DNA from 4 places in the Shewanella sp. 0m-8 genome. Region 2 is predicted to be linked to each of the others. Evidence: predicted binding sites of a transcription regulator. Region 2 holds the regulator's gene; each other region holds the start of a gene.
What was found. Region 2 encodes sigma-54, which starts transcription at its own class of promoters, with help from an activator protein. Its sites were predicted from a motif close to GTTGGCACGNNNNTNGNNT; they were not measured.
Positions count from the first base shown of each region.

Region 1: the regulator sigma-54 is predicted to act here: its motif matches at 1,907-1,925, upstream of ACVBIO_RS02910 (flagellar hook-length control protein FliK).
Region 3: the regulator sigma-54 is predicted to act here: its motif matches at 1,900-1,918, upstream of fliE (flagellar hook-basal body complex protein FliE).
Region 4: the regulator sigma-54 is predicted to act here: its motif matches at 1,676-1,694, upstream of ACVBIO_RS19920 (formate dehydrogenase accessory sulfurtransferase FdhD).

Region 1 is NZ_JBRIMB010000004.1:16,270-20,300, forward strand. Features, by position in the region: gene fliL (flagellar basal body-associated protein FliL) at 1-207, opposite strand, end outside; gene ACVBIO_RS02910 (flagellar hook-length control protein FliK) at 283-1,818, opposite strand; gene fliJ (flagellar export protein FliJ) at 2,140-2,586, opposite strand; gene fliI (flagellar protein export ATPase FliI) at 2,686-4,026, opposite strand.
Region 2 is NZ_JBRIMB010000028.1:43,210-47,240, reverse strand. Features, by position in the region: gene lptA (lipopolysaccharide transport periplasmic protein LptA) at 1-334, shown strand, start outside; gene lptB (LPS export ABC transporter ATP-binding protein) at 331-1,062, shown strand; gene ACVBIO_RS13780 (RNA polymerase factor sigma-54) at 1,198-2,661, shown strand; gene hpf (ribosome hibernation promoting factor) at 2,691-2,978, shown strand; gene ptsN (PTS IIA-like nitrogen regulatory protein PtsN) at 2,981-3,424, shown strand; gene rapZ (RNase adapter RapZ) at 3,631-4,031, shown strand, end outside.
Region 3 is NZ_JBRIMB010000004.1:22,648-26,678, forward strand. Features, by position in the region: gene fliF (flagellar basal-body MS-ring/collar protein FliF) at 1-1,474, opposite strand, end outside; gene fliE (flagellar hook-basal body complex protein FliE) at 1,517-1,849, opposite strand; gene ACVBIO_RS02945 (sigma-54-dependent transcriptional regulator) at 2,302-3,654, opposite strand; gene ACVBIO_RS02950 (sensor histidine kinase) at 3,647-4,031, opposite strand, start outside.
Region 4 is NZ_JBRIMB010000063.1:16,408-20,438, forward strand. Features, by position in the region: gene ACVBIO_RS19915 (substrate-binding domain-containing protein) at 1-755, opposite strand, end outside; gene ACVBIO_RS19920 (formate dehydrogenase accessory sulfurtransferase FdhD) at 803-1,645, opposite strand; gene ACVBIO_RS19925 (DUF3305 domain-containing protein) at 1,931-2,398, shown strand; gene ACVBIO_RS19930 (DUF3306 domain-containing protein) at 2,395-3,045, shown strand; gene ACVBIO_RS19935 (4Fe-4S binding protein) at 3,157-4,031, shown strand, end outside.

The DNA of each region.
Region 1 (4,031 bases), on a different contig from region 2:
AAACGCTTCTCCGCTTCTTGAGGCAGATTCAACAGCGGTATCGCCCGTACCTGCAACCTCTGCAACATCATCTGAGCGCAATAACATCCATGCTGTAATAGCGATAATGGTCATTAGCACCATAGCAATTGCGCCGAATAAAATGAGCTTCTTTTTACTGCGAGGCTCAGCGCTATCTTCTAGTTCTAATGTTGCTTCTTCTGCCATTTTTCTTCCCTAACTGGAGTGCAGAGCGACGTCATCACTCTTATCAATATTCTTAAGCCGCTATAGATTACCTGCTTATGCGTAATAATCTATACCTGATGCCGAACTTGTTGATAGATTTGACCTTGCGAGCAACTCTTCTGCTGAAATTTCATCCGTTTCGGCCATACCACTGTCATTTTTGCGGCCGTTTCCTTGTTCACCGTCGGTATTTCCACCGCCCCCTTGAGACACTTGGCCATCGGTTAACTGCATCCCTTGCTCTGCCAGCATCTCACGCAGCCTTGGCATTGCTTGCTCAACCAGATCACGAGTTTGATGCTGACTTACTTGAAATTGAACTTGAGTGGTATCACCTTGGACTTGAATGCGCACCATCATATGGCCAAGCTCTGGTGGATCTAGGCGAATTTCAGCATGTTGTACCCCGTTGCTAACCATGGTGATCAGCTGCTGATTCATCATCGGTGAGAAACGCTGGATCATCTGTTGCATTGGCGGTGTTTGTTCAGCACCTTGTTTCAATGACAATTGCAGCTGTGGTATTTCTTGACGCTGCGCTCCTGCTTGCTGCTGTAATGATTGCCCCTGCAAACCCGTTAACGCTTTAAGATCCTGAGCTGCGTCAGCACCGGTTAAACTTGCCTCTTGTCCCGTTTGCGATGACATCATTCGCACCGACAATTCAGCCGTTTTAAGTTGTTCGGTTGCAGCCAACTGATTAGTCATCGTTTGGCTGCTGGCATCGGCATTTTTTAGCTGCTCACCACTGGCTTTCTGTAATTGGGATTGAGACTGAGACTGTAATTGAGATAACCCGGCAAGCTCTTTACCGAAAATGTCGCGAGGCTCATTTTTCGTAATCGCGTCAGCGCTTTTTAGAGCAGAGTGAAGCGCCTCAGGGTCCGTTGCAATATTGGCAAGACCGGCTTTATCAGTCACTCCCGCTTGACCGGCTAGCCCAACCTCTTGCTGTTTTGGCTGCGAATTACCCCCCAAGTCGAGATTAACATTAGCCGTAACAGCAAACTCCGCTGTTAATTCGCCATTAGCATCTAAAATTTGGCTTTGCTGCAACAGCTTGTGTAACTCTGCGGCAGAAAGCTGAGTTAGCTCTTGCTCTGACAAGCCTGACTCTTGACTCAACGCCGTTAAGATATCGCCTGCAAGTTCGCTCGCTTCAAGCTCACTTGCTAATGTCTCTTCTGAAGTCGCTTCTGATGCCACTTGTAGCGGCAAGCTTTCGCCGTTGGCGGCAAGCTGAGCTTCACTACCAAAATTATTTGCAAGATTGATCTGGGCAAACACCTGGCTGACATCATCAGCAGCACTCTCAGCCTTGGCTTGTGCCTGAATGTTGCTTTCTGCTGTAATTTCTAAACTTGAACTCGCACTTGATGATTGCTTATCAACTGCTGAAGAAGCTGACTCTGCCTTAGTGTCAGTCTGTTTACCCGCTTTTTCCAGCGCAGCCGAAAAGCTACCAACTTCAGAATCACCTTCAGAGTTAGCCCTAGGTTTAAGAGATGGCTCCAAAGATTTATTGTTATTTTCAGTGGCCTTTTTACTATGTTCTGAGCCACTGAGTAAAATGTTGTTCATCTGCTGCATTACGTCTCCGTTAGGGTTAACTCATCAAACCGACCTACGAGGGAATATGTCAAAATATCGGCTGAATTGGGGCAGTCAACACAATAGAAAGCAATAATAGTGCCAAAAGCAAACGCAGCCTTTAATCGCTCGTTATTGCAGGGATACAGATCAATGAAGGGATAACCTAAAAGAGCCAATATTGCTCTATCAACAGTGAAATGAATGCTGTCAAAAAATGAATACTGAGCTCTCTAATTAGGAGCTCTTAATTACGAGCGCTTTAACACGAGCTCTGTATCAGGGATAAATGGGATTATTTAGGTGGGTAACTGCTGAGAATTAACGCTGCCGCTTACGGTAAAACTGCTGCGATGCAAATTCATCTACCATTTTTTGTTCGCTGCGTAATTCAGCAAGCTTGGCTTTTTCTGCTTTATTGGCGAGTAACAACTCCACCGCTTTACGCTTTTGTTGTTTCTCTTGCCAATATGCTTGGCGGTGTTGCCTTTGAGTATCGGCATCTTTCACCGTATTGACCTGCTGCACGATTGCCGCATCAATTTGACGTACGAATTGATGAAATTGGTGATAATGGCTGGCGCTAATGCTTTGCCCCTGTTGCTGCTCCATCTGTTTCATATAGTCGAGACGATAATTTTGCAGCGCTTCAAGCTGACTTTGACGTCTTTGCAGCTCAAGTTGCGCCGAGCGAAGCTGCAGTGAAGCCTGCTCTTCGGCATCTTGCGTCAGCTTAAGCACCATGTGCAGTGGATCGGGTTTAGTCATGATAGTCTACTCTGTTATTGCCTGAGCACTGATGAGCTAACGTCTGAGTGGCTAACACCTGAATGGCTAAGGTCTGAATGATTGAGGTCTGCTTAAAAGTTAAGCCTGACATTGCGCCCCCAATTGGCTCAGCATTAAGGTGCTACTATCAAACGTTATCGAGTCTTTCATGGTTTGCCTTAAAAACGCGTTCATCGCGGGTTGTAAGCGAATCGCATTATCGATGCGTGGATCGCTACCTTGGCTATAGGCACCAATGGAGATCAAATCTTTGTTTTGCTGATACAGAGAGTAAACCTGTTTAACTTTTCGCATCGCCTCTAAGTGCTCTGGACTGATAACCATAGGTGCGACACGGCTAATTGATGCTTCGATATCGATAGCCGGATAATGTCCTGAGTCGGCTAGGCTGCGTGACAATACGATATGACCATCGAGAATGGCTCTTGACGCATCGGCAATAGGATCTTGCAAATCATCGCCTTCAGTTAATACGGTATAAAACGCAGTAATTGAGCCTTGTTGACCGCCACCATTACCGGCTCGCTCAACCAATTTAGGCAGTTTGGCAAATACCGATGGCGGATAGCCTTTGGTTGCCGGCGGCTCACCCACAGCAAGGGCGATTTCACGTTGTGCTTGCGCATAGCGAGTTAAGCTATCCATTAGTAACAATACGTTATAGCCCAAATCGCGAAAATACTCGGCGATGCGAGTAGAGGTTTCACAAGCGCGAAGACGCATAAGCGGTGACGTATCGGCAGGTGCTGCCACGACAACAGATCGTGCACGTCCCTCTGGGCCTAAAATCTCTTCAATAAACTCTTTTACTTCGCGGCCACGTTCGCCCACTAACCCCACGATGATAATGTCTGCCGTTGTCCCGCGGGTCATCATTCCAAGCAGCACACTTTTACCGACCCCTGAGCCCGCAAACAAGCCCATACGCTGGCCTTTACCCACGGTCAACATGGCGTTAATGGCTCTTACGCCAACATCGAGTGGCTCACTAATGGCACGCCTTGTAAGTGGGTTAATTGCGGCAACATGGCTAGAGGCTCTTTGATCTGTTTTCAAGTTACCTAAGCCGTCGATGGGCTGACCGCTGCCATCGAGTACCCGCCCGAGAAGAGATAGGCCGACGTTTAATCCCGATTGCTCACCAAGTGGAGTCACTTTGGCTCCCGGCAGCACGCCACGCAACTCTTCGATGGGCATGAGGTACAGTAATTGATCGTCAAAACCTATGACCTCGGCAATGAGGCTACCCGCCATGGTTTCGATAGCGCATAGGCTGCCAACTGCAGCGCGGCACCCAGTGGCTTCTAAGGTTAAACCAACCACTCGCACCAGCTGGCCACTCGCTTCAACCACAAATGGATGGATTTTTTGCTGGTGTTGAGCCAGCTTATTGCGTAATTGGTGCTGACGGGTCGGCATGTTCA
Region 2 (4,031 bases):
CTCAAAAGAAGATAAGAGCGGTAAAACGCTTGTGGCGACTGGTAACCCAGCCACTTACACCCAAACAATGGATGATGGACGCCCGGCAACGGCTAGCGCAAAAGAGATCCGCTACGAACTTGCTACGCGCACACTCACCTTAGTCGGCGAAGCCACCCTAGCGCAAGACGGTAGCCAGGTCACAGGTAACCGCATTAAATACAACATCAGTTTGCAACAGCTTATTGCAGAAAGTACTGGCAAGGGCGATGACAGAGTTATCACCATTATTCAGCCTGAAACCTATCAGGAAGAGAAACCAGAATCGCCAGCGAAAAAGCAGGAACAGCAATGAACCAAATCACCTTAAAAGCGGTCAATCTTGCTAAGAGCTATAAAAATCGTGCCGTCGTACAAGATGTTAGCTTAACCGTAAAGACAGGTCAGATTGTTGGTTTGCTTGGCCCAAACGGTGCAGGTAAAACAACGACATTCTACATGGTGGTTGGCCTAGTACAGAGTGATAAGGGTAAGATCTTTATTGATGATGACGATCTTACGCTCGATCCTATGCATTTACGCGCCCGTAAAGGTATCGGTTACCTACCTCAGGAAGCCAGTATTTTTAGAAAGCTGTCAGTACGTGACAACATCATGGCCGTCTTACAGACTCGTCATGACATCAATAACGAGCAACGTGAAGAACAACTTGAGCATCTACTCGAAGAGTTTCATATCACTCACATTCGTGACAGCCAAGGTATGGCATTGTCTGGAGGCGAACGCCGCCGGGTAGAAATTGCTCGGGCACTCGCAGCTAATCCAAAGTTTATCTTGTTAGATGAGCCGTTCGCGGGTGTTGACCCCATTTCAGTTATCGATATTAAAAAAATTATTGAACAACTTAAGAGTCGCGGTCTGGGCGTACTGATCACCGATCATAATGTTCGCGAAACTTTGGACGTTTGTGAGCGTGCTTACATAGTAAGCCACGGAAATCTGATTGCTGAAGGTACACCTGCCGAAATCTTGGACAACCAACAGGTTCGAGCGGTGTACTTAGGTGAACAATTCAGGCTATAGTTAATTCACAGTATGGAAGCTGAAAAACTCAATATGGAATTATTTCCAAAAAAATCAACGTGTTGAGTTTTTGAGCAACCTTCGCCAGTTCAACGAGCTTTAACGTTTAACTACAGTGTAGGGAATAGCGGTAAAATGAAAGCGTCACTCCAGCTCAAAATGGGTCAACAGCTCACTATGACTCCCCAGTTACAACAGGCCATTCGCCTGTTACAACTGTCTTCTTTAGAGCTGCAACAAGAGATCCAACAAGCATTAGATTCTAATCCGTTACTGGAGCTAGATGAAGAGCAGTCAGATGGCGATATGATCAACGATGAAGATCACTCTGTAAATGACTCTAATAGTGAACTCACCCAAGATAGCGCAAGCGTTGACACCTCCGAAGCCCTCACCCAAGATTCCATGCCCGATGACCTGCCTATGGATACCACTTGGGATGAAGTCTACACCGTTTCCTCTAATGCTAGCTCAGGCGTAAGTCGTGAAGATGACATGCCATTCCAAGGCGAGACTAGCGAAGGCTTATATGAGCATCTTGAGTGGCAAAAGAACCTCACCCCATTTTCAGATAACGATCTTGCTATCGCCACCGCGATTATTGATGCGATCGATGAACGAGGTTATTTAACCCAGAGCTGTGACGAAATTCTCGAAGCGATGGGCGATCCTGAAACTGAACTCGATGAAGTCGAAGCCGTTTTAAAACGAATTCAACATTTTGATCCTATCGGTGTTGCCGCCCGCAACTTAAGTGAATGCCTACTTATCCAGCTAGCACAATATGCCGCAGATACACCGCACATTGAAAATGCAAGATTACTGATTAAAGACTATTTAGACCTTATTGCGGGGCGTGATTTTAGGCAGTTAATGCGTAAAACCAAACTCAAAGAGGATGATTTACGTGAGGCGATCACACTGATCCAAACTCTTAACCCAAGACCTGGGCTTGCCATTGCACGCAGTAAAGATGAATACGTCATTCCCGACGTGTCTGTCAGCAAGAAAAAAGGTCGCTGGGTGGTAGAGCTAAATCCTGACTATATGCCTAAGATTAATGTTAATCAGCATTACGCATCAATGGCGCGTAGCACAACGAATCAGGCCGACGGTCAATTTATCCGTGGCCACCTGCAAGAAGCTAAGTGGTTTATAAAGAGCCTGGAAAGCCGCAACGACACCTTATTGAAAGTGACAAACTGTATCGTCAAATTCCAGCAAGGCTTTTTTGAGTTCGGTGAAGAAGCCATGAAACCTATGGTACTCAATGACATTGCCGAAGCTGTTGAAATGCATGAATCTACCATTTCACGTGTTACCACACAGAAGTACATGCACACCCCAAGGGGCATTTTTGAACTAAAATATTTCTTCTCAAGCCATGTGGGTACCGACGATGGCGGAGAATGCTCATCGACAGCAATTAGGGCATTTATTAAGAAATTAGTCGCAGCTGAAAACCAGAGGAAACCGTTAAGCGATAGCAAAATGGCCCAGCTTCTGGCTGAACAAGGGATTAAAGTTGCTAGACGTACGATTGCAAAATATCGAGAAGCGATGCTGATCCCGCCCTCAAACCAACGTAAGAGTTTATAACTCAAAATTAGGCACATGGAGGATCGATAATGCAAATCAACCTGACAGGACATCACATCGAAATCACCGATTCACTACGCGGTTATGTAGAAGAGAAATTTACAAAGCTTGAACGACATTTCGATCAGATCAATAATGTGCACGTTATTTTGAATGTACAAAAAATGCAGCAGATTGCCGAAGCTAAAATTCACCTTAAAAAAGGGGAAGTATTTGCTATTTCGGAACATGCAGATATGTATGCTGCAATAGACTCCCTGATCGATAAACTAGATCGTCAGGTTATTAAACACAAAGAGAAGCTGACTAAACACTAACGATGGAACTAAGTACCATCCTGCAGCCGGAGTGCACTACCTGCGCCACTCCGGGCAGTAAGAAAAAAGTACTGGAGTTAATCAGTGACATTGCCGCTGTCCAGTACCCAACCCTTTCTTCACAAGAGATCTTTGAAAGTCTCTTGGCACGAGAGAAAATGGGTAGCACGGGAATAGGTAATGGTATAGCGATTCCTCATGGAAGGCTGTCGAATATAGAACGTCCAGTTGCAGTATTGGTTAAATGTGAAGTTCCTATCCCATTTGACTCATTCGATAAGCAGCCTGTCGATATTCTATTTGCTTTATTGGTGCCATCTGATCAGTGTGAGCAACATTTAGCAACACTGTCTTGTATGGCTGAAAAACTCAACGATAAAGCGGTGGTTAAGCAGTTGAGAAAGACCAGCAATGAATCAGAGCTATATCAAGTCATTACCCAATAGCTAACTACTCAGGTCTTTAAGTTATTTATTTTTTACACAAAAGGTAAATGATTTAAAGACCTAAGTAATTATTACAGCAATATTATTTATTCTTATTCACCCGCTCAACTTCTTGCTTTCAGCCTTAAAAAAGTTAATCTATACACTTACACAATATAACCACAAAAATCATACATTTTGTTTAATGTCTATCAGGTAACCATACGATGAAGCTTGTTTTAGTCTCAGGTCGCTCCGGTTCAGGTAAGTCCGTTCTATTAAGAATGCTAGAAGATCTCGGCTATTATTGTGTCGATAACCTGCCCTTGCCAATGATGGGGACCTTACTCAAAGAGCTATCGGGTAACACTAAGCTTGTCGCCATCAGTGTCGATATTCGTAACCTGCCAGAAAAGAAAGATGAGCTGGTTAAGCACCTCACTTTTCTGCCTGATGGGGTCGAGTTATTAAGCTTTTTCCTTAACTCAAGCGATGAAGTGCTACTTAAACGTTATAACGAGACCCGTCGTCTGCACCCTTTATCGCACGATAACATTTCGCTTAAAGAGGCCATTGCGCTAGAAGGTCGCTTGTTAGAGCCGCTAGCCAACATTGTCGATCATTATAT
Region 3 (4,031 bases), on a different contig from region 2:
ATGGCTCATCCGGCATGTTGACGCTATCTGGGTATACTAATTTTTTCAGCATTGGGCGCACTACAGCAAGGATCAAGACCAAAACCACTAATGCTCCCAGTACGAGCTTTATCACACGCCAAAACCAAGGTTGCTCCCACAATTGAGGCGCTGGAGCGGCCTCGATAAGCTGATCCATAAATGGCACGGTAACCACTTCAATCACATCACCGCGCTGGGTATTAAAACCGACAGCACCTTCTAGTAAGCGGCGGATATTGGCAAGTTCTTGCTCATTCCGCGGCACCCGGTTAACACTGCCATCTTCTGCCATTGGCGCATTTTTAAAATCAACAGCCACGGAAACACTGACACGACGTAGTGTGCCAATTTGCTGACGAGTATGGCTAATAGTGGTATCGAGTTCGAAATTACGTGTCGCCTCTTTGTGGCTACTACCCGATGTTTGCTTTACCGATTCTGTTGCATTAACTTCCTGAGGAATATCTGATGCCATTGGAGGTTGATTTGATAAGGCGCCAGGGATCCCGCCACTAATGCCGCCATTGGAATTGTTCTCTACAACCATCTCGCTTCTTAATGCTGGTAAGTCTGGATTATAGCGCTTGGCAGTTTGTTCAACCGCGGTAAAATCCATGCTGACATCAACTTGAGATGTGAAGTTCTCAGGACCTAAGATTGGCATCAGAATCGACTCAACTTTATTGCGATATTCTGATTCTTTCTGCTGAACAATTTCAAGCTCACGTCGAGCAATAGCTGATACGCCGTCTTGACTGCCAGAATTAAGTAAGCGGCCGTTAGCATCGGTCACGGTGACTTTATTGGGCTCAAGGTTATGCACCGCAGAAGCCACGATATCGACAATGGAGTCGACTTCTTCTTGAGCTAAACCACTGCGCCTTGTACTCACTACAACCGTTGCACTAGGTTTTGAACGGTTTCTAGCAAATACGTTTTCTTTCGGTAAGGCTAGAATCACTTTTGCGCGGGTCACGCTTTTTAATTCTTCGATGGTACGGGCAAGATTTTGTTCTTGGCTGTGCTTTAAGCGCGCTTGCTCCATACGCTGACTGACGCCAAAGCCACTATCTTTAGATAAGAAATCATCTTTATTCGCAGCACTATCTAAGCCTTCACGACTTAAGATCATCTTTACATCTTGATACTTATCCTCGGGCACTTTAACCACGTCCCCCTGGATCTCATATTTCACCTGATTTTTGTCTAAAACATCAAGTACCTGCACCATTTCAGCGGTACTCATCTGCCCTAGGGGGCGATATTCGGGTTCTTGAGCCCAGATCATCACAAAAACAGCTAAGGCTAGACAGATAGCAAGCGCCAAAATCATCGTCACTTGGCGTAACATATCGACGCCACCTAAGGACCCCATTAAGCCAGGCTTATGTTCTTCTTGAACACCTGATGTTTGCGGGTTGGTTGCTAAACCAGAACCTGTACCTACGACCATTTCTGTACTCACTATTGCACCCTGTTTCTACGTAATAACGGCCTAAACAGGCATACTCATAATTTCTTTATAAGCTTCTACGAGCTTATTGCGCACTTGCACGGTTGCTTCAAAAGCAACGCTTGATTTTTCTCTAGCGATCACGGTATCAGATAAAGTGACTGTGGTATCTCCCATATCGAGCCGAGTGGCGAGATTAGCAGCATTTGATTGAAGTTCGCTTACATTTCCAACAGCTTGCGACAGCAGCTGACCAAAATCACTACCTGAAGTATTTTGAACCTGGCGCGCAATGCCCGTTTGAATGCTTGAAGTACCAATTTGACCATTAAGTGATTGCATCTCTTGCAGTAATGAATTCGCACCAATTTGCATACTTAGCTCCCATGTCGTTTTCTTGACGAAAATGTTGATATAGCGAGATAAAGCAAATAGCTTGCCAGTTTGTAAAAAGAAGGGGAAGTGCCAAGAAGGACGCTACGCTGCGAGGACGTGACTGCGTCACTTCGAGAGCGCCACTTCGTGACTTCTAGGGAACGAGAAAAAGCCAAGACGTTAAAAACAGAGACGGGAAAACAATAGACGAACGGCCTGCGGCCTTACAGCACGTGACTATTTGATTTAATTGAATGTCACTACGGAACGCTTCGCTTACGCAAAAGCCCTAAAAGATTAAAGCGACGGCATAAATAAACCTATGCAAGCTTTTGACTCAGCTTGTGCTTTCCTAGGACCTTTCTTAGTTTTCCTAGCACCTAGGCCCTGCTTTTCCGTCAGTAAGCCTGCGCACGTTCCGTCTTCCGTGAGCGAAGCGTTCGTCTTAGCTTTTAAGCAGGTATTTGAATTCCTGAGTCGCGCATTTTTGCCATCTTATAGCGCAGCGTTCTGGCACTGATGCCAAGTTTTTCAGCAACTAACTTTCGACTGCCATTACATTGAGTCAAGGTTTCTAAAATAATCACATGTTCTTGTGCTTTAAGCTCATCACCTAAACCTTCAAGCTCTGCGGGTTTATTAACAACTAAAGGTGTGCTTTCAGGGTTAAAATCTAATTCTACTGAATCGATAATAATGTCTGCTGCCGTTATTTCTTTTGCAGTGCATAGAATCAAGGCTCTTTGAATTACGTTATCAAGCTCTCGCACATTGCCAGGCCAGCGATGAGTCAATAAACGTCGTGATGCGCATTCGCTTAATTCGGGTAACTCACTGTAATTAGCAATCAATGCATGACGTTGCAGTAGATGCCTTGCCAAGGGCAAAATATCGGCTGGACGTTGATTAAGTGAAGGCCAGGTCAGCGGGAATACGTTGATACGATAATACAGATCTTCTCTAAACTCGCCCGATGTTGCCATGGCTTTTAAATCACGATTAGAAGTAGCAAGCACCCGAACATCAAGCTTTATCGTTTTACGCCCGCCTAAACGTTCAACTTCGCGCTCTTGTAGTACACGCAACAGTTTTGCCTGCAGCCCCACCTCCATCTCAGAGATCTCATCGAGTAATAAGGTGCCACCTTGTGCTTGCTCAAACTTACCTGGACACGCTTGATAGGCGCCAGTAAACGCTCCTTTCTCGTAGCCGAACAGGGTAGCCTCGAGCATATTTTCAGGGATTGCTGCGCAGTTAATCGCCACAAATGGCTGCTCGGCGCGTTGACTATTTTGATGAATATATCGAGCCAACACCTCTTTACCACAGCCACTTGGTCCCATAATCATCACAGATGCATCAGAGGCCGCTACGCGCTGCGCCAGAGCCAATAAGGCCAAGCTCTTTTCATCAGCCACAATCGGTGTGCCTTCAGCAGCCTTTGCCGGCATATAGCGAGAAACTTGATTAACTAATACTTCGGCAGAAAACGGCTTTGATAAATAATCCACCGCACCCAACTTCATTGCATTAACAGCATTATCGATAGTTGCATAAGCCGTCATTAACAATACTGGAACTTTAGGATGGTGCTGCTGTAAGTAATTAAGCAGACCTATCCCACCGACGCCTTCCATCTGCACGTCACTAATAACCATATCAAAGCGTTGGCTTTTTAAGGTCAAAATGGCTTCTTCGGCACTGCCAACATCGACGCAATCATAATGAGCTAGCATCAAGGTATCGAGTAACGCTTCGCGCAGTGATGCGTCATCTTCTACCAGTAACAACTTACCTTCAGACATGCTGGCTCTCTCCTAGTACTTGCTCATTTTTGATGGTTGTCAGCAATGGAAACTTCAATGAAGCTGTGCAGCCATTGCCCGGGTGGCAACTAAACTGCATCTTTCCACCATGGTTACTCACTACCGACTGCACCACGGCTAAACCTAAACCTGTACCTTGAGATTTGGTAGTAAAAAAAGGTTCTAATACCTTTTGTTGCATAGCCGCATCCAGCCCCTTGCCATTGTCGATGACATCAAGGTGTAGAGCCGTATTAGTATCAAATGCATGTAACGTGATTTGGTTTGCGCCCGCTTCGATACTGTTCATCACTAGATTATTGATTGCTGAACACAAAGCGGCATCATTGGCTCTAATTTTTTGCTTTGATTCATTA
Region 4 (4,031 bases), on a different contig from region 2:
AAAGACTCTGTGACGAGTGGCACAAAGCTCAAGCCACTTTCAAGTGCCACCGACTGACAGCCAAAACCGATATCGGCATTGTTACGAGCAATATAACCCGCTAACTCTCGTTCACTCTGTGCCACAATACTTGAATTTAGCTCTTCAAATGAAGCACCTTGCTTCATCAGCCACTGTTCAAGGTGTTGTTGACTACCGGCTCCCGCTTGGCGAGCGACCCAACGCCAAGACTGTTGGGACACTTTGTCCAACTCCTGACAGCGGTGATGCATGTCTGGACGCATCATTAAGCCCTGTTTACGGGTATAGCCGTGCACCATGACCCATTGCTGGTGGTTAGCGTAACCCTGTAACAAAGCAGGGTGGCGAACACTACGCTCTTCAACACTGCCCCAGTGCAGAGTACACACATCGGCATAACCTCGTGAAAGCAAGTCTAAACCTAAGCGTGAACCAGTAGAGCTGTAACTGATGAGCTCGGTTTTACCCACCTGTGACATCATTCTAGCGACCAACATTGACAAGAGTGGGTCATCGCTACCTGTGATGTGCATACGATCAGATAGCATGCCGCTGTGGCATGAATCCATCACCCATCTATCGATTAAGATCTTTGGAAATAGCCATTTACCCGTTATTTTAGTCGCGGGAAGAATGCGGTCGTTGGCCATTGAGTAGACTTTCTTCTCATTGAGATCTAGGTACTCAGATACCTGTTTGGCACTCATATAGATCAGGTCAGTCGGCTCGGTCATGATTAATCCTTGTTGCGCATTTAATACTAGTTATTAGGTCTATTCGGTTAGGCAATTGCATCAAATTCAATATTCTCAGCACCGTTATAAATTAAGAAGTGGCGACCTTTAGCGCGAGCAATCATGGTAATTCCAAGCTGTTGTGCGAGTTCTAATCCCATCTGTGTTGCGCCGCTGCGGGATAACACCACTGGGATCCCCATTTTGGCGACTTTAATCACCATCTCAGAGGTTAAACGTCCAGTGGTGTAAAACAGTTTGTTGTTACCCGAATCTTGGTTTAACCACATCTCACCGGCTAAGGTATCAACAGCGTTGTGACGACCGACATCTTCAACAAAGCCAACAATTTGGTCTTCTTGGCATAAGCCACAACCATGCACTGCACCGGCATTTTTGTAGGTTTCATTGTAGGCACTGATATTTTTAAGCAAGCTATAGATCATGCTCTGTTTTAACTGAGGCGTGGGTAACTTAATGTCATCAAGTCCAGTCATAAAGTCGCCGTAAACCGTACCTTGTCCACAGCCTGTTGTGACGGTTTTTTCAGACAGTTTTTCATCTAGATTTTCAATTTTCTCACTGGTAATGATGGCGGCTGAATTCACATCCCAGTCAACGATGACAGATTCTAGCTTATTGATATCTGAGATGAATCCCTGGTTTTTAAGATAGCCTAATGACAATGCTTCAGTTCGGGCGCCAAGTGTCATTAACGTCACAATAGGCTGCCAATTTAGATAAACAGTGAGAGGGCGTTCGCAAGCAATGAACTTATCTACTTTTTCACCATTTTCATTAATGGCGGTTACAGCAATCGTAAGAGGGACTTCAGTATTGGTTTTAATTAACTTTGGATTGCTTTTGTATGCTGTCATGTGACCCATCATCTGTTAAAGGGAATAATTGCGCCTAGTTCTAAGCAATATCTGTACCTAATTTTATAGGGGGGAATAAATTAGCAGTAGATCACAGTTCTAGTGTTAGGGTCGCCCTTTTATGTCCTATCGGTAATTGCTATTTAGACAAAATGTCCTAGTCTTTGCTTGGAATAGTTGATCTAGTTCAAACTATTTAATTGATATCGTATGGCACATATATTGCTTTAGCTTAGGGGAGTATTTATATAGTTGGACTGCTATATCGGCAGCCACCTCAGGCAAGACGGAGACTGAATGCAACATACCGAAAGCCAATGGCCAATGTACGTTTCTCTTAAGAAGACCGAGAAGCAAGTCGGAAGATGGACCTCAGTACAGTGGGAGGTCGATCAGATACTTCCTGCCACCCACGCCGCACCTGAAGGTGCCTACCTAATTCTACTTGAGCTACACAAAGATGAGCGCGGCAGCTACCGTATCAATATCGATATGGATAACGCGATGCTGTATATCGTCTGTGATGAAACGCTCGAAGGTGAGTGGATCCCAGTTGCCTTATCTGCTGACCAAAATGTCGCAGCCGGTTGTTTAGAAGCTGATACCCCAGTATTAAACATCCCTATGCCCAAGGCTATTGCCTGCTGGATTGAAGCGTTCATTACTCGTCATGGTGAAGTCGAAATTAGCGCACATCGCCGTAAACATGTGGATCGCCGTAAGAACCAAGGGCCAAGTACTAACCACATAGCGGACAGAACATGAGTGGATTTTTATCCCGCTGGAATTTACGTAAGCAACAAGTAGAGGCTGAGGGTGAAGCGGAAGTCGCTGCCGCAGAAGCCGCGGCACAGCAACAAGCCGAAGAGCAGGCGCTAGCAGCCCAACAGCAAGCTGAAGCAGAGCAAGTAACAGCATCAGATTCAACCCCAGCCTCTGACGACACACAAGCTGAAGCGCAAGCCGATAAGATTTTGCGTGCAGAGGACTTGCCTGATCCTGAAAAAATTGAAGTCGGTGGTAGTTTTGCCAGCTTTATGGGCGCTAATGTAGACCCGGCTGCAAAAGCTGCAGCACTAAAGGCACTATGGAAGCAGCCACACTACAGCGAAATTGATGGCTTGCTTGAATATGCGCTTGATTACAGTAATCAGCCTAAGCTAACAGCTGATGTCTCTGCTGAGCTATTTAAGAAAGTATTCCGCCATAACTTCAAAGATGAAGATGATGAGAATGGAGCCAAAGACGGCGTTGAGGCAGCATCAGATGAGATGATTGCAGCTGAAAATACCGATCAGAATGAACACCTTAATGATACAAAAGCTGTATCGGACATTTTGGACGACAATAAAGACGACTTGTCCAAAAATGAACCAAAAAGCAGTGATGTTACGACCGATAAAGTTGTTTAACGTCACTATAGAGTGTTTTTATTTCCACAAATTTGGTATGTGAATTGCTGTATTTAGAGAGTAATAAAAGCTGGTGCTAATGAAAAGCGCGATGAGATAACAGCGATACTCATGTACAGAAACAGCCAAAGAACTGTTCAGGAACGCAATGTGAGCAATAGTGAAACACAAGTTGGACTCAAAGAGGTTCGACAAAAGGTCCTTGCTGGGACTCAGATGATTCAAAATCTGATCCCACCGACCATTAGCTACACCACCGAAGGTAATGTTCTTGTTATCGGGCCAGAAGATTTGGCACGTTTAGCTGCGGACAAGTTGTCTAGTATGGGTAAGTGCGCCATTTTGGCGAACGAGCCAATCACTAGCCAGGACGAAGCCCATCTTGAAAAAGTAATGACTGCTGCTGAAGACGTAGAGAGCTATTACAACAAGCTTGTTGAAATTAAAGGTTTCTTAGGTCAGTTTCAAGTCAAGGTTGAACACGAAAACGGTAATGCAGAATTAAGTACTGTCGCCATTCGTAAAGCCCACTTCGACCTTATTCTCGACCTTAGCATGAGCCCTTGCATCAATCTTGAAATGCTGCCACCAGGCTATTTCTATGTGGGTCAAGACCAAGCTAAGCTCGATGAAGCGCTAGAGCAGCTTCCAGAGCTGGTTGGCCAATTCGATAAGCCACGCTACGTTAAAATTAACAGTGATATTTGTGCCCATTACCGTCACGGCAATGAAGGCTGTACTCGTTGTTTGAACTTCTGTCCCGCCGATGCGATTACTAGCGTAGGGAAGATGATCGAAATTGATCCTTACCTTTGTCACGGTGCTGGTAGTTGTACTAATGCTTGCCCAACAGGTGCTATTAGTTATGACTTGCCAACGCCGCAAGCTATGCATACCTACCTGAATAAGCTGGTGACGAACTTCCGCTCCCAAGCACAAATTGCTCCAGTGATCCTATTTCATGATATGGGTAAGGGCGAAGAGGC